DNA from 2 places in the Ligilactobacillus sp. LYQ60 genome. Region 1 is predicted to be linked to the other one. Evidence: predicted binding sites of a transcription regulator. Region 1 holds the regulator's gene; the other holds the start of a gene.
The links. Region 1 encodes CtsR, which represses protease genes until heat stress. Its sites were predicted from a motif close to TTGGTCAAAAAAGGTCAAANA; they were not measured.
Positions count from the first base shown of each region.

Region 2: clpP (ATP-dependent Clp endopeptidase proteolytic subunit ClpP) is a predicted target of CtsR. The motif match lies at 7,699-7,719, and genes of this name have one in related genera.

Region 1 is NZ_JBJFZV010000005.1:87,469-100,090, forward strand. Features, by position in the region: gene ACI3EZ_RS05845 (YibE/F family protein) at 1-330, shown strand, start outside; gene ACI3EZ_RS05850 (YibE/F family protein) at 317-1,093, shown strand; gene ACI3EZ_RS05855 (CtsR family transcriptional regulator) at 1,594-2,061, shown strand; gene ACI3EZ_RS05860 (ATP-dependent Clp protease ATP-binding subunit) at 2,080-4,473, shown strand; gene ACI3EZ_RS05865 (DNA-directed RNA polymerase subunit beta) at 4,717-8,343, shown strand; gene rpoC (DNA-directed RNA polymerase subunit beta') at 8,375-12,043, shown strand; gene ACI3EZ_RS05875 (hypothetical protein) at 12,122-12,622, opposite strand, start outside.
Region 2 is NZ_JBJFZV010000006.1:16,801-29,422, reverse strand. Features, by position in the region: gene ACI3EZ_RS06135 (ATP-binding cassette domain-containing protein) at 1-1,876, opposite strand, end outside; gene ACI3EZ_RS06130 (redox-sensing transcriptional repressor Rex) at 2,037-2,678, shown strand; gene ACI3EZ_RS06125 (LysR substrate-binding domain-containing protein) at 2,752-3,234, opposite strand; partial or broken gene ACI3EZ_RS06120 (type I glyceraldehyde-3-phosphate dehydrogenase) at 3,553-4,356, shown strand; gene groES (co-chaperone GroES) at 4,542-4,826, shown strand; gene groL (chaperonin GroEL) at 4,878-6,512, shown strand; gene clpP (ATP-dependent Clp endopeptidase proteolytic subunit ClpP) at 7,040-7,633, opposite strand; tRNA gene ACI3EZ_RS06100 (tRNA-Arg) at 7,813-7,884, opposite strand; gene gap (type I glyceraldehyde-3-phosphate dehydrogenase) at 8,282-9,295, shown strand; gene ACI3EZ_RS06090 (phosphoglycerate kinase) at 9,394-10,596, shown strand; gene tpiA (triose-phosphate isomerase) at 10,743-11,498, shown strand; gene eno (phosphopyruvate hydratase) at 11,613-12,622, shown strand, end outside.

The sequences.
Region 1 (12,622 bases):
GATATTGTTTCAACCCTGTTTGAAATGCACCGGGCGGACCCGGACATTTCCCGGCTGCAACTGTTCAAGTCGGGGCAGGAAGTCGGACGGTCGATTTTAGGCCCGTTGATTAACGTTTTGCTCCTGATCTTTTTTGCGGAGACAATTGCGGTGGCCGTTCTTTACTTTAGAACGGGGAACCCAATTGGGTATACGTTCCAGTGGACGATGGAACTGGGGATTATTCAAGCCCTAATTAGTGGGATTGGGATTGCGCTTGTAATTCCGTCGGCCAGCTGTTTGGCAGCGGTTGTGTTAGGAAAGAAGGGACGGTTAAATGGCATCAATTAGTGCGTTAACGGTTGTGATGGCGGTGTTGATGTGCCTTGTTGGCGGGAAACGAGGAATTGCTGCTTTTGGCAGCGTTGCCCTCAATTTTGTGCTAATGTTTATTGCGATTATTTTGATTTCAGCTGGGTTTGCCCCGATTTGGGTGGCATTATTTGTTGGGATTGCAATCTTGGCGATTACGATTTATCTGGGAAATAACGATGAACAAACGGCGCGGATTGCCTTTATTGCAACCCTCATTGTACTGTGCGCCATGATTATCTTGATCGTTCCATTGGACCATTTTGCCCAGATTAAGGGGTTTGGTAACGAGCAAACGGATGAAATTGAGCAGTTTAACCTCCTTGTGGGGGCAAATTTTGAGGCCATTACGATTGCAACAACGATGCTTAGCACCCTTGGCGCAATTTCAGAGGCCGCAATTGCCATTGCAAGCGGGTTGCGGGAAGTGATTGAACAAAACCCAGGAATTAGTGTGGCAGCTGTACGGCGGAGTGGTCGGAATATCGGGTTCCAAATTATGGGGATGACGTTTAACACGTTGTTTTTTGGGATGTTTGGGGGCGACTTGGCCCTGTTTGTTCTGTTGTATAAGTTAAAGGCAACGTTTGGTTATTATTTAAATTCTAAGATTTTTGTCGCGGAAAGTATGATGGTGTTATATTCGGCTATTGCGGTTATCCTGGTGATTTGGATTACGACACAGATGATGGCCGGAAAGGTTAAACGGGAAACCCGGAGAAGAGAGAACTTATCCAAGTGAATGAAGGCCAACGATTTTCACTATATAATGGGTTGGTGTGCGGCGGTTTTAATTATTAGTGGTGCTGGCAAGTTATTAGGATGGAGAGAAATCCCTGGGGCAGGTTGCTTGGGTTTGGGGGTTAGTCCTCTTAGTTGGAGCGGTTTTGATAATTGTTGCATTAATTTTAAAATAAAGAGGGAAGCGACCTGTAAATTGGGTTGCTTTTTAGTTTGCTAGCGACCTTCTTAAGAAGAATTGATAAAAAGCTTGCAACGGTTTGGGTGAGATGGCTAGAAAAAGGGTGAGAGCCGTTTATGCTGATATGACAGCGTAAACGGGACTGGTAACGGTGCGATTTAATAAAATAGAAAAAGCGGCGGAAAACTGCTATGATTTCGGTCATTGATGGGAAGCGTGATGTAAGTTACGGTTCTTTTTAATAGCTAGGTGCGTCTTTTCATCCGGTTGAAAATCATCTATAATTTAGTCAAAAATAGTCAGACAAGGGGGTGACTTTGATGCAGAGCAGAAACGTTTCTGATATTATTGAGCGGTACTTAAAGGAAATTTTGGCAGAAAGTCGGCAGGTCGAAATTAAGCGTTCAGAAGTTGCTGAGCGTTTTGACGTCGTCCCGTCACAGATTAACTATGTAATTAAAACCCGGTTTACTGTTCAGGATGGATACCTGGTTGAAAGCAAGCGGGGCGGAGGTGGTTACATTCGAATTGAAAAAGTCGACCTGGTGAATGACACTCAAATTATTGATCAGTTGATTGAGATGGTGGGCGACCGGTTAAGCTCAGTGGATGCGCTTCACATCGTCCAGACGTTGTACGAGAATAAGTTGCTGTCACGGAAGGAAGGAAACCTTTTGTTAACGGTAATGGGACACGATGCGTTAAATGTAGGTGACCGAATGGTTGAGGCAGCGGTGCGGGCCCGGATGATGATTGCCCTGCTTAACCGGCTGCGGTGTGTGGACTAAGGGTGAGGTGGTAATTGGATGATAGTTAAGTATACAAAGAGTGCTCAACAAGCCTTGAAGATGGCGGAAACCCAGACGCGGCGGTGTCATCATGATACTGTAGCTACTCCTCACCTCCTATTGGGGTTGTTAACCGAGGAAGATGGGGTTGCAGGACTTGTTTTGCGGCAAGAGATTATTACACCTGCTGATGTGATTGAACAGCTTAGCGGGATGATTCGCTCGGGACAGCATTGGCGGCGGGCCCAGCACCCAGAATCCCCCCGTGTTCAAATAATCCAGAAACGGGCGCTAACGATGGCCCGATTATTAGACCGCGCAGAGGTTGATACTGGTTTGTTATTATTAGCGTTATTACAGAACGAACAAACCCTTGGCGTTCAGATTCTGGTGAACCTGGGAGTTAACGTTCGCCAGTTACGACGGCGGGTTTTAAAGCAGCTTGGAATGACGGAGACAGATTACCGGCGGCTACAAAAAAAACTCCACCAGGAGAATAAAGCAGCCCAACGTTCTGCCACCCCAACACTGGATAAGCTTGCAACCGACATGACGGCCCAAGCGCGTGCAGGAGAGTTAGACCCTGTTTTAGGCCGTGAGGCGGAAATTGACCGGTTGATTCAAGTTTTAAGCCGGCGCACAAAGAATAATCCAGTGCTCTTAGGAGATGCGGGGGTTGGTAAAACCGCGGTTGTGGAGGGCCTCGCTCAGCAGATTGTTGCGGGAAAGGTTCCGCCATCCCTATACTCGGTAAGGTTAATGGCCCTTGAGATGGGGGCGCTTGTTGCGGGGACAAAGTACCGGGGAGAATTTGAAGACCGATTAAAAGAGGTGCTGGCTGAGGTGAACCGGGATGGGCACGTTATACTTTTTGTTGACGAACTACATACCCTCGTTGGTGCTGGAGGCGCGGAAGGAGCAATTGATGCGGCGAATATCATGAAACCCGCTTTGGCTCGGGGCGCTGTTCAGGTAATCGGGGCAACTACCCAGGCAGAATTTCAAAAGTACGTTGCAGCGGATCCCGCCCTCGAACGGCGGTTTGCCCGGGTTCCGGTGGCGGCGCCAAGCGCGCAACAGGCAAGAATGATTTTACGGGGGTTGCGTCCCCGGTACGAACAGCATCACGGGGTAAGAATTAGTGATGCTGCCTTGGATGCAGCGGTTCGCCTTAGTGTGCGGTACCTCCCTGCCCGGCAGCTGCCGGACAAAGCGATTGATTTGATGGATGAGGCAGCAGCCCACGTTCAGCTCCGTGTTGCTCAACGTAAGAATCAGAATGATGGCCGGGATGATAAGAGCCAGCAGTTCCAAGGGGCACTTGAACAGGGGGATTTTTCCCGGGCAATGCAGCTAAGGAGAGCGTCTGGTCGTAGAAAACAGCCCCGGGTACATGGAACCGTTACGGCGGAAGATGTTGCGGCAGTAGTTGCGGCGTGGACGGGGATTCCAGTTACCCGAATTACCCGGAGTGAGCAGCAGCGTCTTGTGCACCTTGAACGGGAACTTCACCGGCAAGTAATTGGTCAGGATGAGGCGGTCAGTGCGGTTGCCCGGGCAATTCGGCGGGCCCGGAGTGGGATCAGTTCATCCAAGCGGCCCCTTGGTTCATTTATGTTTTTAGGACCGACGGGGGTGGGAAAAACAGAACTCGCAAAGGCGTTAGCGGCAAGTGTGTTTGGTGATGCGGCAAGTCTGATTCGGATCGATATGAGTGAATATATGGAACGGTTTAACGCAAGCCGGTTAGTTGGATCCCCGCCCGGATACGTTGGGTTTAATGAGGGAGGACAGCTAACCGAACAGGTTCGCCAACACCCGTATTCGGTGGTATTGTTTGATGAGGTTGAAAAGGCTCATCCGGACGTGTTTAACCTTTTGCTCCAGGTCTTGGATGACGGCTTTTTGACTGACTCAAAGGGCCGGAAAGTTGATTTTCGAAACACGATCATCATTATGACGTCAAACCTTGGTGCCACCACGCTGCGCGACGAAAAAAGCGTTGGGTTTGGCGCGGTTAACGCCGCTGATGATTACGATGCGATGGCGACTGCGGTGCATGCGGCGGTGAAACGCCATTTTCGTCCTGAATTTATTAACCGGGTTGATGACGTGCTTGTCTTTCATGCACTAACTAAACCACAGCTCCGGCAAATTGTGCGGTTGATGGTGAAACCATTGGCGGCGCGCCTTGACAATCAGAAAATTCGGCTTCAAATAACTCCGGCAGCCGTTGATGCGGTTGTGGATGCTGGTTATAAACCGGAGTACGGGGCACGGCCATTGCGGCGTGCCTTGCAGCGGTTGATTGGGGACCGGTTGAGTACTGCAATTTTAGCAGGAACGGTAACTGCAGGAATGACGGTGACCGTTGGTGCCCGGCGGGGGCAAATTACGGTAACGCCTAAGTAAGGATACCGTTGACTTATTAGTAGATTCAAGGTAGAATACGTAGTTGAAAAAACTGTGAATTTAGCAACTCAGTGTGATCTATTGTCCATGCTGGGTTATGAAGAAGCAAAAATAGTGATGGCGGGATGGACCGTTTGAAACTGTTTTTGGTTTTTTTTTGCTACAAAAGCCCTGGTAAGGGTGATTTTTGGAGATTTGTAACAAAAATGTAATATTGCTAAATTTGCGGAATCTTAATGAGGGGTGAACAGCTTGGCAGGACACTTGGTAAAATACGGCAAGCACCGTGTACGGAGAAGTTACTCCCGAATCAAGGAAGTTTTGGATCTCCCGAATTTGATCGAAATTCAGACGAATTCGTACAATTGGTTCCTCGATGAAGGGTTACGCGAAATGTTCGAAGACATCATGCCAATTGAAGATTTCGCCGGGAACCTATCGCTTGAATTTGTTGATTACCAGTTATTGGAACCAAAGTATACGGTGGAGGAAGCGCGGCAGCACGATGCTAATTACTCGGCGCCGTTACACGTTACCTTACGCCTAATTAATAAGGAAACTGGCGAGATTAAGTCCCAGGATGTTTTCTTTGGGGACTTTCCGCTGATGACCAAGCAAGGAACGTTTATTATCAATGGGGCTGAACGGGTAATTGTTTCCCAGCTGGTTCGTTCTCCAGGGGTGTACTACAACTCTGAAGTTGATAAGAACGGCCGGACAAGTTACGGGACGACCGTAATTCCTAACCGGGGTGCCTGGCTTGAATACGAAACGGATACCAAGGATATCGGGTACGTGCGGATTGACCGGACGAGGAAACTTCCAATTACCGAGCTGATTCGGGCCTTGGGGTATGGCTCTGATAGTGAAATCATTGAGATGCTCGGAGAAACTGACAGCTTAATGTTGACGCTGGAAAAGGATATCCATAAGAACACGGAAGATTCCCGGGTAGAGGAATCACTAAAGGACATTTACGAGCGGTTACGGCCGGGGGAACCGAAGACGGCGGACTCAGCACGGAGCTTGCTGACAGCCCGGTTCTTTGACCCAAAGCGCTATGATTTGGCAGCTGTTGGTCGTTATAAGATGAACATGAAGCTTGATTTAAAGCGGCGGCTGTTAAACAAGCGGGTTGCCGAAACGTTAGCAGACCCGGATACGGGTGAAATTCTTGTTAAGAAGGGCGATTTGCTGGATAAGCGGGTAATGGATAAGTTGGCACCGTACCTGAAACGGGACGACTTCAAGATGGTTACGTTCCATCCGGCTAAAGATGGTGTTGTTCAAGAGCCGATGAAACTCCAGATTATTAAGGTCTACTCTGAGCAAAATCCAGAGCAAGAATTAAACATGATTGGTAACGGAAACGTTGACTTGAACTACAAGCACATTACGCCAGCTGATGTTGTGGCATCCATTAATTACTTCTTTAATTTGCAGGAAGGGATTGGGACGACGGATGACATTGACCACTTAGGGAACCGGCGGATTCGTTCCGTGGGTGAACTGCTCCAAAACCAGTTTCGGATTGGGCTTTCCCGGATGGAACGGGTTGTTCGTGAACGGATGTCCATTCAGGATACCGCTACGGTAACGCCCCAGCAATTAATTAACATTCGGCCGGTGGTCGCTTCAATCAAGGAATTCTTTGGGAGCTCCCAGTTATCCCAGTTCATGGACCAAACGAATCCGCTTGGCGAATTAACGCATAAGCGGCGGTTATCAGCCCTTGGACCGGGCGGGTTGACGCGTGACCGGGCTGGATACGAAGTCCGGGACGTGCACTACACGCACTACGGCCGGATGTGTCCGATTGAAACACCTGAAGGGCCAAACATTGGTTTGATTAACAGCTTGTCAACCTACGCGCGGGTCAATAAGTACGGATTCATTGAAACACCATACCGCCGCGTTTCATGGGATACTCATAAGGTTACAGACAAGATTGACTACCTGACAGCTGACGAGGAAGATAACTACGTTGTTGCTCAGGCTAACTCACCGTTAAACGACGACGGTTCCTTTAAGGACAAGGTGGTTATGGCCCGGCATAAGGATGATAACGTTGAAATTTCCGTGGATAAAGTTGACTACATGGACGTGTCACCGAAGCAGGTTGTTGCCGTTGCAACGGCATGTATTCCATTCCTGGAAAACGATGACTCTAATCGGGCCCTAATGGGGGCTAACATGCAGCGGCAGGCTGTGCCTTTAATTGAGCCGCACGCTCCGCTTGTTGGAACGGGGATTGAATACAAGGCAGCGCACGACTCTGGAGTAGCCTTACTATGTAAAAATGCTGGGACGGTTGAGTACGTGGATGCGAAGGAAATTCGTGTTCGGCGTGAGGATGGGTCCCTGGACACGTACAAGTTAATGAAGTTCCGCCGGTCAAACGGAGGAAAGAACTACAACCAGACTCCGATTGTCCGTGTGGGTGAAAAGGTCGACGCTGATGAAGTGTTAGCAGACGGGCCAGCAATGGATCAGGGTGAATTAGCGCTGGGGCAAAACCCGCTGATTGCGTTCATGACTTGGGACGGGTACAACTTCGAAGATGCCATTGCTATTAACGAACGGCTGGTCAAGGAAGACGTGTACACGTCAATTCACATCGAAGAACACGAAAGTGAAGCACGGGATACTAAACTTGGGCCGGAAGAAATTACGCGTGAAATTCCAAACGTTGGGGAGGATGCCTTAAAGGACCTCGATGAATTTGGAATTGTCCGGATTGGAGCGGAAGTGCACGATGGTGATATTCTGGTCGGAAAGGTGACGCCAAAGGGAATGACAGAACTATCCGCTGAAGAGCGGTTACTGCACGCTATCTTTGGTGAAAAGGTTCGGGAAGTTCGGGATACTTCCCTGCGGGTTCCTCACGGTGGTGGCGGAATCGTCCAGGATGTTAAGATTTTCACCCGGGAAAACGGCGATGAACTTTCACCAGGTGTTAACATGATGGTTCGGGTTTACATCGCCCAGAAACGGAAGCTCCAAGTTGGTGATAAGATGGCTGGTCGGCACGGAAACAAAGGGACGGTCTCAATCGTAATCCCCGAAGAAGATATGCCGTTTATGCCTGACGGAACGCCGATTGACATCATGTTGTCACCAATGGGGGTTCCATCCCGGATGAATATCGGGCAGGTATTGGACTTACACCTTGGAATGGCTGCAAAGGAACTTGGTGTGCACGTGGCATCACCAGTCTTTGACGGAGCAACCGACGAAGACATGTGGGATGCGCTTCGGGAAGCTGGGTTACCGGACGACGGGAAGTCAGTCTTGTACGATGGCCGTACCGGGGAAGCATTTGATAACCGAATTGCTGTCGGGGTCATGTACTACATGAAACTTGCCCACATGGTTGAAGATAAGATTCATTCCCGGTCAATTGGACCGTACTCACTAGTTACCCAACAGCCACTTGGAGGAAAAGCTCAGTTTGGTGGCCAGCGGTTTGGTGAAATGGAAGTGTGGGCGCTGGAAGCTTACGGGGCTGCATACACCCTGCAAGAAATTCTAACGTACAAGTCAGATGACGTTGTGGGGCGTGTTAAGGCTTACGAGGCGATCGTTAAGGGCGAACCGATTCCACAGCCAGGAGTACCAGAATCTTTCCGGGTGCTTGTTAAGGAACTGCAAGCATTGGGACTAGATATGCAGGTTCTAGATCCTGATAAGAAGGAAATCGAACTGCGCGACATGGACGAAGAAGACGATAACATCGTTAACGTCGATGCACTGAGCCGGGTAGCCCGGGAACAGGCTGCAAAGAAGGCAAAGGAAGAAGCTGCAAAGAAGCAGGAGACCGAAGGAAACGGTGCTTCTGATGATGCGGCAACGGATAACGATGCAGAATAATGGATAACACAACGAAAGGGAGGTTGGTTCAGTGATCGATGTTAATAAATTCGATAGCATGCAGATTGGCTTAGCTTCCTCCGATAAGATCCGGAGTTGGTCTTACGGGGAAGTCAAGAAGCCTGAAACAATTAACTACCGGACGTTGAAGCCCGAAAAGGATGGGCTGTTTGACGAGCGGATTTTCGGGCCAACAAAGGACTGGGAATGTGCCTGTGGAAAGTACAAGGGTATCCGGTATAAGGGTGACGTTTGCAACCGGTGTGGGGTTGAAATCACGAACGCCAAGGTTCGGCGCGAACGGATGGGCCACATTGAGTTGGCTGCACCAGTAACTCATATTTGGTACTTTAAAGGGATTCCAAGCCGGATGGGACTTGTCCTGGATATGAGCCCCCGGGCACTGGAAGAAATTATCTACTTTGCGTCGTATGTAGTTACGGATCCGGGAGAAACACCGCTTGAAAAGAAACAGCTGCTAACCGAGCAGGAGTACCGGGAAAAACGGGAAGAGTTTGGCAGCGAGTTCCAGGCTAGCATGGGAGCGGAAGCAGTGCGGACATTGTTAGCCGACGTTGACCTGGAAAAGGAATGTGCCGAATTAAAGGATGAACTGCGTGAAGCAACGGGCCAGAAGCGGACCCGGGCAGTTCGCCGGTTAGATATCCTTGAAGCATTCCTGAAGTCGGGAAACCGGCCGGAGTGGATGGTAATGGATGCTATTCCAGTAATTCCGCCTGACTTACGACCGATGGTTCAGCTTGAAGGTGGGCGGTTTGCAACGTCTGACCTTAACGACCTGTACCGGCGGGTTATTAACCGGAATAACCGGTTAAAGAAATTGCTAGACCTAAACGCCCCGGGAATCATCGTCCAAAACGAAAAGCGGATGCTGCAAGAAGCCGTTGATGCCCTGATTGATAACGGGCGGCGTGGCCGGCCAGTTACCGGCCCGGGAAACCGGCCATTAAAGTCCCTTTCCCACATGTTAAAGGGAAAGCAGGGACGGTTCCGGCAGAACCTGCTAGGAAAGCGGGTTGATTACTCCGGTCGTTCCGTTATTGATGTTGGCCCAAGCCTGCGCTTAAACCAGATGGGAATTCCGCATGAAATGGCACTTGAATTATTCAAACCATTCTTGATGCACGAATTGGAAAAGCGGGATATGGCTTCTAACATTAAGAATGCCAAGCGGAAAATTGAACGGCAGGATGACGATATTTGGGATGTTCTAGAAGATGTCATCAAGGAACACCCTGTTCTGTTGAACCGGGCACCTACATTGCACCGGCTAGGAATTCAGGCCTTTGAACCAAAGCTGGTTGATGGAAAGGCTATGCGGCTGCACCCGCTGGTATGTGAGGCTTACAATGCCGACTTTGATGGGGATCAAATGGCGATCCACGTTCCGCTGTCAGCGGAAGCTCAGGCAGAGGCCCGGCTGTTAATGCTGGCTGCTCATCATATTCTGGCACCTAAGGATGGGAAACCAATTATTTCGCCATCCCAGGATATGACGATTGGGAACTACTACATCACGACAGAAGAACGGGGTCGTGAGGGTGAAGGCATGATCTTTAAGGACGTTAACGAAGTTCGGTTAGCCTATCAAAATAACTACGTCCACCTGCACACGCGGATTGGATTGGAGACCGCTTCACTCGCTAAGCAAGGAAAGCCGTTTACTGCCTGGCAGAAGGAACGGATCATGGTAACGACGGCCGGGAAGGCAATCTTTAACGAGATTTTGCCAACCGATTTTCCGTACCTTAACGAGCCAACAGACGATAATCTGTACGGACAGGTTCCGGACAAGTACTTCCTTGAACCAGGGCAAGATATCATGGATTACATGAACAAGACGGACATTGTTCCACCATTTAAGTCTGGGTTCTTGTCGGATATCATTGCTGCCGTTTACAAGAAGTTCAAGGTGACAGAAACGTCCGAACTGCTGGACCGGATGAAGGATCTTGGGTATTTTGAATCAACAAAATCTGGATTAACCGTTGGGTTCATCGACGTAACGGAAGTTCCTGAAAAGCCAGAAATTGTGGCGGAAGCGCGGCAGAAGGTTGCAATGGTAGCTAAACAGTTCCGGCGGGGGCTTATTACGGATGACGAACGGTATAATCAGGTCATTTCAATTTGGAACGATGCTAAGGATCAGATCCAGCAGCGGCTGGTTGAAGATATTGACCCGTCTAATCCAATCCAGATGATGTCAGATTCTGGAGCGCGGGGAAACATTTCCAACTTCACGCAATTGTCTGGGATGCGTGGTTTGATGGCTGCCCCGAACGGGAAGACAATGGAGCTGCCAGTTATCTCAAACTTCCGGGAAGGATTATCCGTGATGGAAATGTTTATTTCCTCTCACGGAGCCCGGAAAGGAATGACGGACACCGCATTGAAGACGGCTAACTCTGGGTATCTGACCCGGCGGTTAGTTGATGTGGCCCAGGACGTGATTGTTCGCGAGGAGGATTGTGGCACCGACCGCGGACTGATTGTTACGGATATCCGGGACGACAACGGCGAAATCGTGGAACCACTGTACGATCGAATTCTTGGGCGGTACACGATGAAATCCATTCATGACCCAGAATCAGGCGAAACGCTTGTTCCGGCCGGTCACTTAATGGACGAAGATGACGCGCAGCGTGTCGTTGATGCGGGAATTAAGCGTGTCACGATTCGGTCAGCATTTACTTGCAATACTCGGCATGGGGTATGTAAGAAGTGCTATGGCCGGAACATGGCAACTGGGGATGCCGTTGAAGTGGGTGAAGCCGTCGGAACGGTGGCTGCCCAGTCAATTGGTGAACCAGGGACGCAGCTGACGATGCGAAACTTCCACCAAGGTGGGGTTGCCGGAGACGATATCACCCAAGGGTTACCGCGTGTCGAAGAAATCTTTGAAGCCCGGAACCCGAAAGGACGGGCAATCATTACTGAGGTTACAGGGGTAATTGACGCAATTGAGGAGAATCCGGCCGAACGGACAAAGACAATCACCGTTAAGGGTGAGACGGATACGCGGACGTATGACCTCCCGTTCACTTCTGTCTTAAAGGTCGCTGAGGGTGATGAAGTTCACCGGGGTGACCCATTAACGGTTGGTTCGATTGACCCGAAAGAACTGATTCAGGTTCGTGACACCCTTTCAACCGAAAAGTATATTTTGGCCGAAATTCAGAAGGTTTACCGGATGCAAGGGGTGGACATCGCCGATAAGCACGTTGAGGTTATGGCCCGGAAGATGTTGCGCAAGGTTCGTGTCATGGATCCGGGTGAAACTGATATGCTGCCGGGGACGCTACTTGATATCGGTGACTTTACCGATAATAACGAGCAGGCTTTGTATGCCGGTAAGACACCAGCAACGGCCCGTCCAGTCCTTCTTGGAATTACTAAGGCGTCATTGGAAACCAACAGTTTCTTATCCGCTGCATCATTCCAGGAAACAACCCGGGTACTGACGGATGCTGCTATTCGGGGCAAGAACGATCCGCTAGTTGGTTTGAAGGAAAACGTCATTATCGGGAAGCTGATTCCAGCCGGAACGGGGATGCCGAAGTACCGCAACATCGAGCCGGAAACGCCCGATGCAATTGCAACGGACAGCGTATACTCGATTTCCGACGTCGAAAGTCAGCTTAAGATGAACGATGATAATCAACCCGATTCCGTTAATTAGAACGAAATAAGGGGATAAAAAAGAGGAGCCAGGATTCCGTTATGGGAGCTGGCTTCTTTTTGTTTACCGTAAAGTTATTCACTTAGTAATGTAGACGTATAACCCGTTGGGGGAGAAGGCAACCTGGTAGTGGACGCCGTGGTTGGTAATCGTCTTAAGAGTTGTTTGTTGTTCTTTTTGGTGATCAGTGGCCCGTTTAAATGCCTGGAGAACTTGTTTACCATTCGCCCCGCATGCTTGACTAAGGGCCATAAAGGCGGTTCCAAATTGCCGGGCAGCCTGCTTATTTTTGAGATTGCGGAGGGGGATAATCATGGTTACGCCCATCAACTGGTTCTCTTGCATGTTCCCTCGCAGGGTGTAACTGGCCGTTTTAACCAAGGGATGGATGCCCTGGTGGTATGCGGGAAGCTGGGATGCACGGGCCTTTTGACGGGCTTGATTAAGGTTTTTTTGAGCCTGCTGTGTTTGCTGTAGAAGCTGTGGATTGTTTTGGGCCGCCTGGGGATTGTGTTTTAGCTGGGGAGTTGCCTGTAGTTGGTGTTGCTGTTCTGACGATAGTTGTGCCATTGTAATAAC
Region 2 (12,622 bases), on a different contig from region 1:
CAATGGTATCGAGTTGTTTTTGTAGGTCCGTTAGTTTTCCAAGATCATTACTATGTGTAGCCATCTCCTTTTCAAGTTCATCTTTTTGGGCTTCAAGGGTAGCCATCTGCTTTTCCGCCTGCTGTACGGCCCGCTCTAACTTCCGGTGAGCCCGTTGCTGGGCTTTTTGGGTGGCGAAGTCCTGCTTGCTATTTGTTGCTGGAGTGGTTGCCTTAAAAGCCGGAGCAACCTCTTTGGCCTGAGCGGCTTGAAGGTGAGCTTGTTCGTCCCGTTTTTGAACGTAGTAATCGTAGTCTCCAAGGTAAAGCGTACTTCCAGTCGGGGCGAGTTCTAAGACGTTAGTGGTGACCTGATTAATGAAGTACCGGTCGTGGGAAACCATTAACACGGTTCCTGAAAAATCCTTAACCGCTTGTTCTAGAACTTCTTTACTTTCAATGTCGAGGTGGTTGGTTGGTTCATCAAGGACCAGCAGGTTATCGTGGTTTAAGGCGAGCTTAGTAAGTAAAAGGCGCGCTTTTTCTCCCCCGGAGAGGTTGACAACCTTTTTTTGGACATCGTCACCGCTGAAAAGGAAACTCCCTAAAACGGAGCGAATATCCCGTTCCAGCATTGTTCGGTGATCGTCCCATACTTCATCGAGAACGGTTTTATCGGCGTGCAGGACCTGGTGCTCCTGGTCGTAGTACCCCACGGTTACGTTTGTTCCGCGGGTGGCACTACCGTGAATGAACGGAATTATGCCCAAGATACTTTTAAGTAGGGTGGATTTTCCCGTTCCGTTCGGTCCGACGATGGTTAGGACCTGATGTTTTTTTAATTCAAAGTCAATGGGGGCGGCTAATTGATGCCCATTATAGCCAATTGCGGCGTCCTTTACCGTTAGAACGATATTGCCACTTTCCTTTTCTGGGGTAAACGTAAACCGCATGGTTCGTTCACTGCTAGCGGGTTTATCCAGGCGTTCCATTTTTTCTAATTGTTTCCGGCGGCTTTGGGCTCGTTTGGTGGTTGAGGCCCGGACGATGTTTTTATTGACAAACTCCTCCATTTCATGGATTTTTGCCTGTTGTTTTTCGTAGGCCTTCCACGCAGCTTTCTGCCGGTTGGCGCGTTCTTTAACGTACTGGGAGTAGTTCCCGGTGTAGTGGGTGCTGGTGCCATTTTCAATTTCGTAAACCTGATTTACAATCCGGTCAAGGAAATACCGGTCGTGGGAAACAATTAGCAAAGCCCCCTGGTACGATTGAATGTAGTTTTCCAACCAGGTAAGCGTGGCAATGTCGAGGTGATTGGTTGGTTCGTCAAGAATCAGCAGATCTCGTTTTTCGAGCAAAAGCTTTGCCAAAGCTAATCGCGTCTTTTGCCCCCCAGAGAGGGTGTCGACCGGGCGGTCATAATCCTCGGAGAAAAATTTAAATCCGGTGAGAACGGACTTAATCTCTGTTTCGTAACCGTAGCCATTTTGTTCCTTAAAATCGTGTTGTAGCTGATCGTAGTGGTTGAGGAGTTGTTGGTATTGGGGGGCGGTCGGATCCGTTGGGGGATTAGCTATTTGTTCCTCTAACTGGTGAATTTCCGCCTCCATTTTTTGAAGGGGAGCAAACACGCTTAACATTTCATCATATAAGGTGCGCCCCGACGATAAGCCAGCGTTTTGGGCAAGATAACCGATGGTGAGGTCCTTACGCCGAATAATTTGCCCTTCATCTGGTTCAGCTTCCCCCGTTAGCATCTTGATTAGGGTGGATTTGCCCGCACCATTTCGGCCGACTAATGCAATCCGGTCGCCGTCTTGAATATCCAGGTTAACGTTGTGGAAAAGGGTATCAGCCCCAAAGTGGCGGGCAACTTTTTGTGCTTGGAGCAGTATCATGGTATGCATCCTTTCGTTCAGAGTAATAATCCTATTCATTTTAGCATACGTTTTTCGAAAGACGTATAAAGAGATTGTGAAATTATCAGGTTAATTCGTATTAATATCAACGTTTATGTTATAGTTGCTTGTGAAGACTAATTGAAGGGAGTTTCATGGAATGGCAAAAATTCCACAGGCAACTGCGCGGCGGTTACCCATTTACTACCGTTATCTTAATTTTCTTAAGGATGCGGGGAAAGAACGGGTTTCTTCAACGGAACTTGCCGAGGCGGTTAAGATTGATTCAGCAACAATTCGGCGGGATTTCTCGTACTTTGGCGCTCTTGGGAAACGCGGGTACGGGTACCATGTTGATAGTTTACTAGCATTTTTTAAGAAGACCCTAAGTCAAGATAAGTTAACAAACGTGGCGTTAATTGGGGTTGGAAACTTGGGGCACGCGCTCCTTAATTTTAATTTCCATCAGAGTAACAACGTGCGGATCAGTGCAGCATTTGATATCAACGATGATATTACCGGAACAATCCAAAATGGGGTGCCGGTTTATCCGATGGCGGATATGCAAGAGCAGTTGACTATTCAGCAAATTGAGGTGGCGATCCTCACGGTGCCGGCATCCGTTGCTCAAAACGTTGCTGACCAGATGATTGCAGCGGGGGTGAAGGGAATTTTGAACTTTACCCCGATGCGAATTGCGGCGCCGGAAACGGTTCGAATTCAGAACGTGGATTTGACGAACGAATTGCAGACACTAATCTACTTCCTGGATCATTTTGGGCCGAAGAAGGATGAAGAATAATAATTGTAAGGAAGAACATTAAAAACGTGTTCCAAGCAGGTGGTTAAGAACCAATTATTTGGAACACGTTTTTTTATATTTTTTGAAGCATTGATTTAAATTGGAATGTAAGGCGGGGATTATGTGAAAATACTGCAACTTTTCGGATAAAGTCAATACTGAGTTTTTTAGCATCAAGATTTTTAATTGTACTAACGTTTTTATGCATTAGTGATTCGGGCAAAATTGTCACAAATTGTGAAGTCATAATTAACTTTATTAACGCTTCACTGTAATCGACTTCGTGAATTTCTGGTAGTGAAAGTCCCAATTTTCTAAAAATTTGAACTATTCTTGAATGAATAGGACAGTACTGTGGATACATTAGTAATTGAAGTTGTTGAAGATCTTTGGGGGTAACCATTGAAGCGGAAATTGATTGAAGAACAGCAGTTTGCCCAACAACATAATAGGGTTCTTCGTATAAAGTATTACTAAAAATTTGTCCGTGAAGTTGGTCACTGAACGCTTCATCCATAAAAATGACATCAAGTTGCTCCTGGTTAAATGGGGTAATTAATTCATATATTTTATTTGTTGATACATATTTATGTGTTTCTGAAATAATCTTAAGTAACTGGTGGGAATCAAAAGCGGTAGCGATACTATTAAGTGTTCCTACCTTAGTACTGTTAAGTGGTGGGGTGGATTTATCGGATGAAAAATAAAAGAGCTTTTGGATATCCGCAACTATTTTACGAGCTTTAGAATAGAACTCTTTACCGTCATTTGTTAAGGAAACCCCCTGAGAAGTCCGGTTTAGTACAAGGTGCGTAATTTTTTTACTGATAGCTGGTTGTGATATTAAAAGGCACTGTACGTTAATGGTAAGCGGGTGAGTGTCTATGCTTACCCTGATGCAGCTAAAATTCCGTGGGTTAACCAGGATGGTGTTGAAATTGTTTTAGAATGTTCTGGATTTTATACCTCCGCAACTAAAGTGCAGGCCCATTTAAAAGCTGGGGCAAAAAAAGTATTGATCTCTGCTCCAGCGGGAGATGTTAAGACAGTTGTATACAACGTTAATCATAATATTTTGAATGAATCAGATACAATTATTTCAGCTGGATCATGCACTACTAATAGTTTGGCGCCGTTGGCGTACTTCTTGAATCAGGACTTTGGAATCAAGTTGGGAACAATGACAACCGTGCATGCTTACACGGCATCCCAAAAATTACAGGATGGGCCCAATAATAATCCGCGGTCAGCGCGGGCTGCAGCAGAGAATACCGTGCCGCATTCAACGGGGGCGGCGAAGGCAATTGGACGGGTCATTCCAGAATTGGCTGGACGATTGAAAGGACACGCGCAGCGGGTGCCAGTAGTTGACGGGTCAATTACTGAGTTGGTTACGGTTCTAAATAAAAAAGTGACGGCTGATGAAATTAATGAGACATTAAGAAAACATACCGTTGACAACCCATCATTTGGTTTTAACGATGATGAGATTGTATCTTCAGATGTGATTGGTACGACGTTTGGCGGTATTTTTGATCCAACCCAAACAGAAGTGACCACGGTTAACGATTTACAATTGGTTAAGACGGTATCGTGGTACGACAACGAATACGGGTTTGTTTGCCAAATGATCCGGACGCTTGGAGTTCTCGCTAATCTGACTAAAGCAAATAATTAGTCTTCTTTAATTAGCAGGGGTTATGGAAACGTAGCCCCTGCTTTACGTTTAAAAGCTAATTAGCACTCTCTCGTGAAGAGTGATAAAAAAAGCTTGCACTTCATGGTAAAAGTGTGTAGTATATGAATTGTAGGTTAGCACTTACCAATGATGAGTGCTAAATAAATCATTTGGAGGGATAGCTTGTGCTTAAGCCATTAGGAGATCGCGTAATCTTAAAAGTAGAAGAAGAAAAAGAGCAAACGGTTGGGGGCATCGTTTTGGCAAGCAATGCCAAGGAAAAGCCGCAGACCGCGAAGGTGGTTGCTGTTGGTGAAGGGGTGACCCTTGAAAACGGCACGACGGTTGCACCGAAAGTTAAGGAGGGTGATACGGTTCTCTTTGACAAGTACGCTGGAACCGAAGTTAAGCATGATGGTGAATCATACTTAGTTGTCCACGAAAAGGACTTAATGGCCATCGTTGACTAATTGTCAGCGGTGATGATGAACTTAAAATCTAACACATGAGGTGATATGACAATGGCTAAGGAAGTTAAGTTTGCAGAAGATGCACGTAAGAAGATGTTAGCTGGGGTTGACAAACTAGCTGACACGGTTAAGTCAACGATCGGGCCAAAGGGGCGGAACGTTGTGCTAGAACAGTCCTATGGTTCTCCAACAATCACGAACGACGGGGTAACAATTGCTAAGGCGATTGAATTGGAAGACCACTTCGAAAATATGGGTGCTAAACTTGTGGCTGAAGTTGCTTCAAAGACCAACGACATTGCCGGTGACGGAACGACAACTGCAACGGTTTTGACACAGGCAATTGTAAACGCTGGGATGAAGAACGTTACGGCTGGTGCTAACCCTGTCGGAATTCGGAAGGGAATCGAAGAAGCAACGGATGTTGCTGTTAAGGCGCTACATGAACAGTCTCACAAGGTTGAATCAAAGAGTGATATTGCGCAGGTTGCTTCAATTTCGGCCGCTAACGAAAAGGTTGGGGAATTAATCTCGAACGCCATGGAAAAGGTTGGTAAGGACGGGGTTATTACCATCGAAGAGTCAAAGGGGATTGACACCACCCTCGACGTTGTTGAAGGAATGCAGTTTGATCGTGGTTACCTATCACAGTACATGGTAACGGATAACGACAAGATGGAAGCAGATCTGGACAACCCGTACATTTTAATTACGGACAAGAAGATTTCAAACATCCAGGAGATTATGGATCTGTTGCAGCAGATTGTTCAGCAGGGACGGTCGTTATTAATCATTGCTGATGATGTTGACGGTGAAGCACTTCCGACACTTGTTTTGAATAACATTCGGGGGACGTTTAAGGCCGTTGCTGTTAAAGCACCTGGCTTTGGTGATCGGCGGAAGGCAATGTTAGAAGATATCGCTATTCTGACGGGAGCAACGGTTATTACGGATGACCTTGGGCTTCAATTGAAGGACGTTACGCTTGATCAGTTAGGTTCAGCTGGTAAGGTAACCGTTACGAAGGAAAACACGACGATCGTTGAGGGCGCTGGTGCTAAGGATGCCATCGACGAACGGGTTGACCAAATTCGGAAGCAGATTGGGAAAGCATCATCTGATTTTGATAAGGAGAAGCTCCAAGAACGGCTAGCTAAGTTAGCTGGTGGGGTTGCTGTAATTAAGGTTGGCGCTGCAACCGAGACTGAACTGAAGGAACGGAAGTACCGGATTGAGGATGCTTTAAACGCCACGCGGGCTGCCGTTGAAGAAGGTTTTGTTCCTGGAGGTGGAACGGCACTTGTTAACGTGATTGACAAGGTGGCTGCCATCAAGGAAAACGGCGACGTTCAGACAGGGGTTAACATCGTTAAGCGCGCCCTTGAAGAACCGGTACGGCAGATTGCTGAAAACGCTGGTTTAGAAGGCTCTGTTATCGTTGAGAAGTTGAAGGAGCAAAAGCCAGGTGTTGGGTTTAACGCTGCAACCGGCGAATGGGTTGATATGGTTGCTGCCGGGGTTGTTGACCCGACAAAGGTAACCCGTTCAGCATTGCAGAACGCAGCTAGTGTTTCAGCGCTGTTACTCACGACGGAAGCGGTTGTTGCTGACAAGCCTGAAAAGGAAGATAACGCTGCTGCAGGCGCTGCTAACCCAGCTGCTGGTGGAATGGGCGGAATGATGTAATCTGCGTGAGCGTGATTTCACCAATACTAATGTTAAAGTTAATGAAGGGATGGATTCAAAGTTGGATCCATCCCTTTTTATTTATATTAGGTTACTTTATGAAATTAAATAAAAGGAGTAGTTACTGTTAGCAGCAAACCGTGAAAGTTAACTGTTCCTGGTTAATCCCTAGAAGAGTGTGGGCAATTATTAGGGTGACGAATGTTTTTACTACGGAAGTTATTTCTTATGAAGGTAGAAACGGAATAGAACGCACGCTTTATAGATAACATAACAAGGGGGACTGTGATTCTCGCATAATCCCTCTTGCTACGGAATTTAGTTATATAAAATAACGCTCCCGTAATCGGAGGCGTTATTTTACGTATTAAACCTGGCACTTGCCGTCACACATGCAGCTTTTGTCAGTTTTCATAGGGCAGCGACAAATTCCATCAGGGCCAGTACACGGACAACCCTTCGTACAGTCCATTCCCATTGGGCATCATGGAACATCCTTTTCCATGATCAGTCTCCTGGCTGTTTTTTTATTTCATCGCTTTTTTATTTTCCATGATTCCGTCAATCAGACCGTAGTCAACGGCTTCTTGGGCAGTCATGAAATTATCCCGGTCAGTGTCCTGGTTAATCTTTTTAATTGTTTGTCCAGAACTGTTGGCAAGAATTTTATTGATTAGTTTTCTGGTTTTCAGAATATGCTCGGCTGCAATCTGAATTTCGGTTGATTGCCCCTGAGCCCCCCCAAGTGGTTGGTGAATCATAATCTCAGAGTGAGGAAGAGCAAAACGCTTTCCCTTAGTGCCCGCTGTTGCTAAAACAGAAGCCATTGATGCCGCCATTCCCATAACGATTGTTTGGACATCAGCGTTAACAAAGTTCATTGTGTCATAAATGGCTAATCCGGCAGAGACACTTCCGCCTGGTGAGTTAATGTACAGGTAAATATCCTTATTGGAATCCTGAGCATCCAGGAAAAGAAGTTGGGCAATAATTGCGTTTGCCATGTCATCATTAATTTCACCTGAAAGCATGATGATTCGGTCCTTGAGCAACCGAGAGTAAATATCATATGCGCGTTCGCCGCGAGATGATTGTTCAATCACTGTTGGTACTAAGTTCATGTGAACCGCCTCCTATTATATAATTTGCGTAGCTTTTATCAGCACGTTGGTTTAATTCTAATACAAAGGTCAAAAATGGTCAAATAAGTTTCTTTGGTGTGCTGCTTTAAAAATGTAGTTCTATAAAGAATAACAAAAGAGGTTGAGACCAGCATCTCAACCTCAACTTAAATATCAAGTGCGCCACCGGGGAGTCGAACCCCGATTACAAGAACCGGAATCTTGCGTGCGATCCATTACACTAGCGGCGCAGCACGCTTATTATAGTATCGTGATTAGAATTAAATTGCAAGTCTTTTTTTCGAGTTTTTTGAAAGCGCGGGTATGCCCTTAAAAATGTGGGGATTAGCCCTATTAAATAGCAGTTGTGATGGGGGCTTAACTCCTTTAACCCTGAAGAGTTAAATCATGATAAGAGTGAATAAGTGAAGTTGCTTGCAAGCGGGGGGGAGAATTGCTACAATATCATTGTAATTGAGATCGGGTTTCCTGCGGTTTGGATCAAGATAGTGAGAACTATCTGGTGATGAGTCGCCCGGCAAAAATGGAAGCATTTTTGTACGCGGGACTAAAAGTGTTTTTAAAATGGTAGTGCTTCTGTGCTGCTTTTTAAAATAAATTTTATTTCCACAAGGAGGAAATTTTAGTATGACTACTAAAGTTGGTATTAATGGGTTTGGCCGGATCGGTCGGTTAGCATTCCGTCGGATCGCTGCTGTTTCAGATGACCTTGAAGTTGTTGCTATCAACGACTTAACTTCACCATCAATGCTTGCTCGTCTTCTTAAGTACGACACGGCTCATGGTAAGTTTGACGCTGAAATCTCAGCTACGGACAATGCAATCGTTGTAAACGGAAAGGAAATTCCTGTTTACGCCGAAGCAGATGCGACAAACATTCCTTGGGTAAAGAACGATGGTGTTGAACTTGTTCTTGAATCAACTGGTTTCTACACATCACCAGAAAAGGCTTCTTCACACCTGAAGGCTGGTGCTAAGAAGGTTCTTGTTTCAGCTCCTGCTGGCGACATGAAGACGGTTGTTTACGGTGTTAACGACGACATCATCACACCAGATGACGACATCATTTCAGCTGCATCATGCACGACTAACTGTCTTGCACCGATGGCTAAGGCTGTTAACGATGCATTCGGCATCAAGGCTGGTACGATGACGACAGTTCACGCTTACACGGCTACACAGAAGCTTCAGGATGGTCCGGACCGCAAGGCTAACTTCCGGAACGGCCGTGCTGCTGCTCAGAACATCATTCCTCACTCAACTGGTGCTGCTAAGGCTCTTGGGAAGGTTGTTCCTGAACTGGACGGCAAGCTCGATGGTCATGCACTTCGTGTGCCAACAATCACGGGTTCAGTTACAGAATTAGTTTCTGTTCTTAACAAGAAGGTTACGGCTGACGAAGTTAATGCTGCGGTTAAGAAGGCGACGGAAGGTAACGCTTCATTCGGCTGCAACGAAGACGAAATCGTTTCATCAGACGTTATTGGCACGTCATTTGGTTCAGTATTTGACCCAACACAGACGCAGGTTGTTGGCGGCGATGAAGGTCAGGTTGTTAAGACCGTTTCATGGTACGACAACGAATCTGGTTTCACGGCTCAAATGATCCGGACCTTAGAGAAGTTTGCAAGCATGCTTTAATATTTAGCTGAACGCTAATATTTTCTGCTTGGCAGATGATGGCGGGGGGAGGCAAAACTCCTCCTGCTTTTTTAATACATTTTTCTGGAGGGAATAAAATGGCTAAATTAACGATTGACGACTTAGACCTGAAGTCTAAGAAGGTTCTTGTACGGGTTGACTTTAATGTCCCGATTAAAAACGGTGTGATTGGTGATGATAACCGGATGGTTGCTGCTTTACCAACAATCAAGCACATCATTGAACAGGGGGGAAAGGCAATCCTCTTCTCACACCTTGGCCGGGTAAAGACCGAAGAAGATAAGAAGGAACTCACATTACGGCCTGTAGCTGAGCACTTAGCTGAATTATTAAACAAGCCGGTTACGTTTGTTCCTGCAACCCGGGGTGCGCAGCTTGAAGACGCCATTAATAGCATGAATGACGGTGACGTTCTTTTGGTTGAAAACACGCGGTTTGAAGACCTTGACGGCAAGAAGGAATCCGGTAACGACCCAGAATTAGGTAAATACTGGGCATCACTTGGCGATGTTTTTGTTAACGATGCGTTTGGAACGGCTCACCGGAAGCACGCTTCAAACGTCGGAATTTCAGAAGCAATGAAGGCTGCTGGCAAGAAGGCTGCTGCGGGTTACCTGCTCGAAAAGGAAATCAAGTTCTTGGGGAACGCCGTTGACAATCCGGCTCACCCGTTCGTTGCAATCCTTGGTGGGGCAAAGGTTTCTGACAAGATTGGTGTGATCAACCACTTAATCGATAAGGCTGATAAGATTATCGTTGGTGGTGGGATGACGTACACGTTTTACGCTGCTAAGGGGATCAAGATTGGTAAGTCGTTAGTTGAAGAAGACAAGATTGACTTGGCTAAGGAAATTATGGACAAGGCTGGCGACAAGCTGGTACTGCCGGTTGATAATGTCTGCGCAACGGACTTTAAGAATGATGCTCCAAGTAAGATCTTCGAAGGCGATATTGAAGATGGTTACATGGCGTTAGACATCGGGCCGAAGTCAGTTGAACTCTTTAAGAGTGTGCTGAAAGACGCCAAAACGGTTGTTTGGAATGGCCCAATGGGTGTGTTTGAAATGCCGAACTTTGCTAAGGGAACACTTGAAATTGGTAAGTTCCTTGGAACGTTAACGGACGCAACGACGATTGTTGGTGGTGGGGATTCAACCGCTGCTGTTAAGAAACTTGGCGTTGCTGACAAGTTAACACACATCTCAACTGGTGGTGGTGCTTCCCTTGAATACCTTGAAGGAAAGACCTTACCAGGAATCGCAGCAGTTTCTGATAAGTAATTAGGTAATATGCTTTAAAGGAGGTTGAGACAGTTAGTCTCAGCCTTCTTTTGTTGTGTTCTACCAGAGGATTTTATCAGTTCGTGGTATAATTACAGATGTTGTATGGTTGTTCACAACCAACTAAAAATGAAAGGATGATTTTAATGCGGACGCCAATTATCGCGGGTAACTGGAAGTTACACATGAACCCAACGGAGACCGTTGAATTTGTTAAGGCGGTTAAGGACCGGTTGCCACAGAATAGTGAGGTTGAGACCTTAATTTGTGCACCAGCAGTTGACCTGCCAGCACTACTTGACAGTGCTAAGGGTTCCCAGCTCCACGTTGGTGCTGAAAACTGTTACTTTGAGGACGAAGGAGCCTTTACCGGTGAAACGTCACCAAAAGTACTGCATGAGATGGGCGTTGACTACGTTATTATCGGGCATTCCGAACGGCGTGGTTACTTCCATGAAACGGATGAGGACATCAATAAGAAAGCGCATGCCATTTTTAAGAACGGGATGAAGCCAATCATCTGCTGCGGTGAAAGTTTGGAGACGCGGGAAGCAGGGAACGCTGAAAGCTTTGTTAAAGACCAGATTAAGGCGGCCCTGAAAGATTTGACGGCTGACCAGGTTGCTAGCCTGGTAATTGCCTACGAACCAATTTGGGCAATTGGGACTGGTAAGACTGCTACGGCTGATCAAGCGCAGGAAATGTGTGTCGCTATTCGGCAGACGGTTGCTGACTTGTACGATGAAACAGCGGCTGAAAACGTGCGGATTCAGTACGGCGGTTCCGTAAAGCCGGCGAACGTTAAGGAAATCATGGCCAAGAAGGACATCGATGGTGGTCTGATTGGTGGTGCGGCTCTTAAGCCGGACTCATTCTTAGCCTTAGCTCATTACAACGACTAATGTGTTAGCGCGTGAAGGTTTTCATATAACAAGTTGAATATCAGTTCCGAACGGACTAAAATAACGGTGAGGACAGTATTCTCAAGTTAACAACATCAAAGGAGAGAAATATCTATGTCTGCAATTACAGAAATTTACGCTCGTGAAGTTTTAGACTCACGGGGTAACCCAACTGTTGAAGCTGAAGTTTACACCGAGGCAGGTGCTTTTGGCCGGGGGATTGTTCCTTCAGGTGCTTCAACGGGTGAACACGAAGCCGTTGAATTGCGGGACGGCGACAAGTCACGTTACATGGGTAAAGGAGTTACCAAGGCCGTTGATAACGTAAACAACGTGATCGCTAAGGAAATCGTTGGTTACGAAGTTACGGATCAGGTTGCCATTGATAAGGCAATGATTGCTTTAGACGGGACGCCAAACAAGGGTAAGCTTGGTGCCAACGCCATCTTAGCCGTTTCGATTGCCTGTGCACGGGCTGCTGCAGATGAACTTGAAATTCCGCTTTACAATTACCTTGGCGGGTTTAATGCTCACGTAATGCCAACACCAATGATGAACGTTATCAATGGTGGGGCACACTCAACAAACAAGGTTGACTTCCAGGAATTCATGATTATGCCTGTTGGGGCTAAGTCAATGAAAGAAGCTGTTCGGATGGGTTCAGAAACGTTCCATCACCTGCAGGCACTCCTGAAGGCTGACGGCAAGTCAACGGCCGTTGGTGACGAAGGTGGTTTCGCTCCTGACTTTGCTAACAACGAAGAGCCGTTAGAATACCTTGTTCGAGCCATCAGTGATGCTGGTTACAAGCCAGGCAAGGACGTTGCCATTGCTATGGACGTAGCTGCTTCTGAACTGTGGGATGACGACAAGAAGAAATACACGCTTCGTTGGTCAACCGGTGAAGAATTCTCAACACCAGAATTCGTTAAGTACATCGAAAGCTTAATCAGCAAGTACCCGATTGTATCAGTTGAAGACCCGATTGATGAAAACAACTGGGATGACTGGGCTGAAATTACTAAGGAACTTGGTAAGAAGGTTCAGCTTGTTGGTGATGACTTCTTCGTTACAAATACGGAATACTTGAAGAAGGGAATTAAGATGGGGTGCGCAAACTCAAT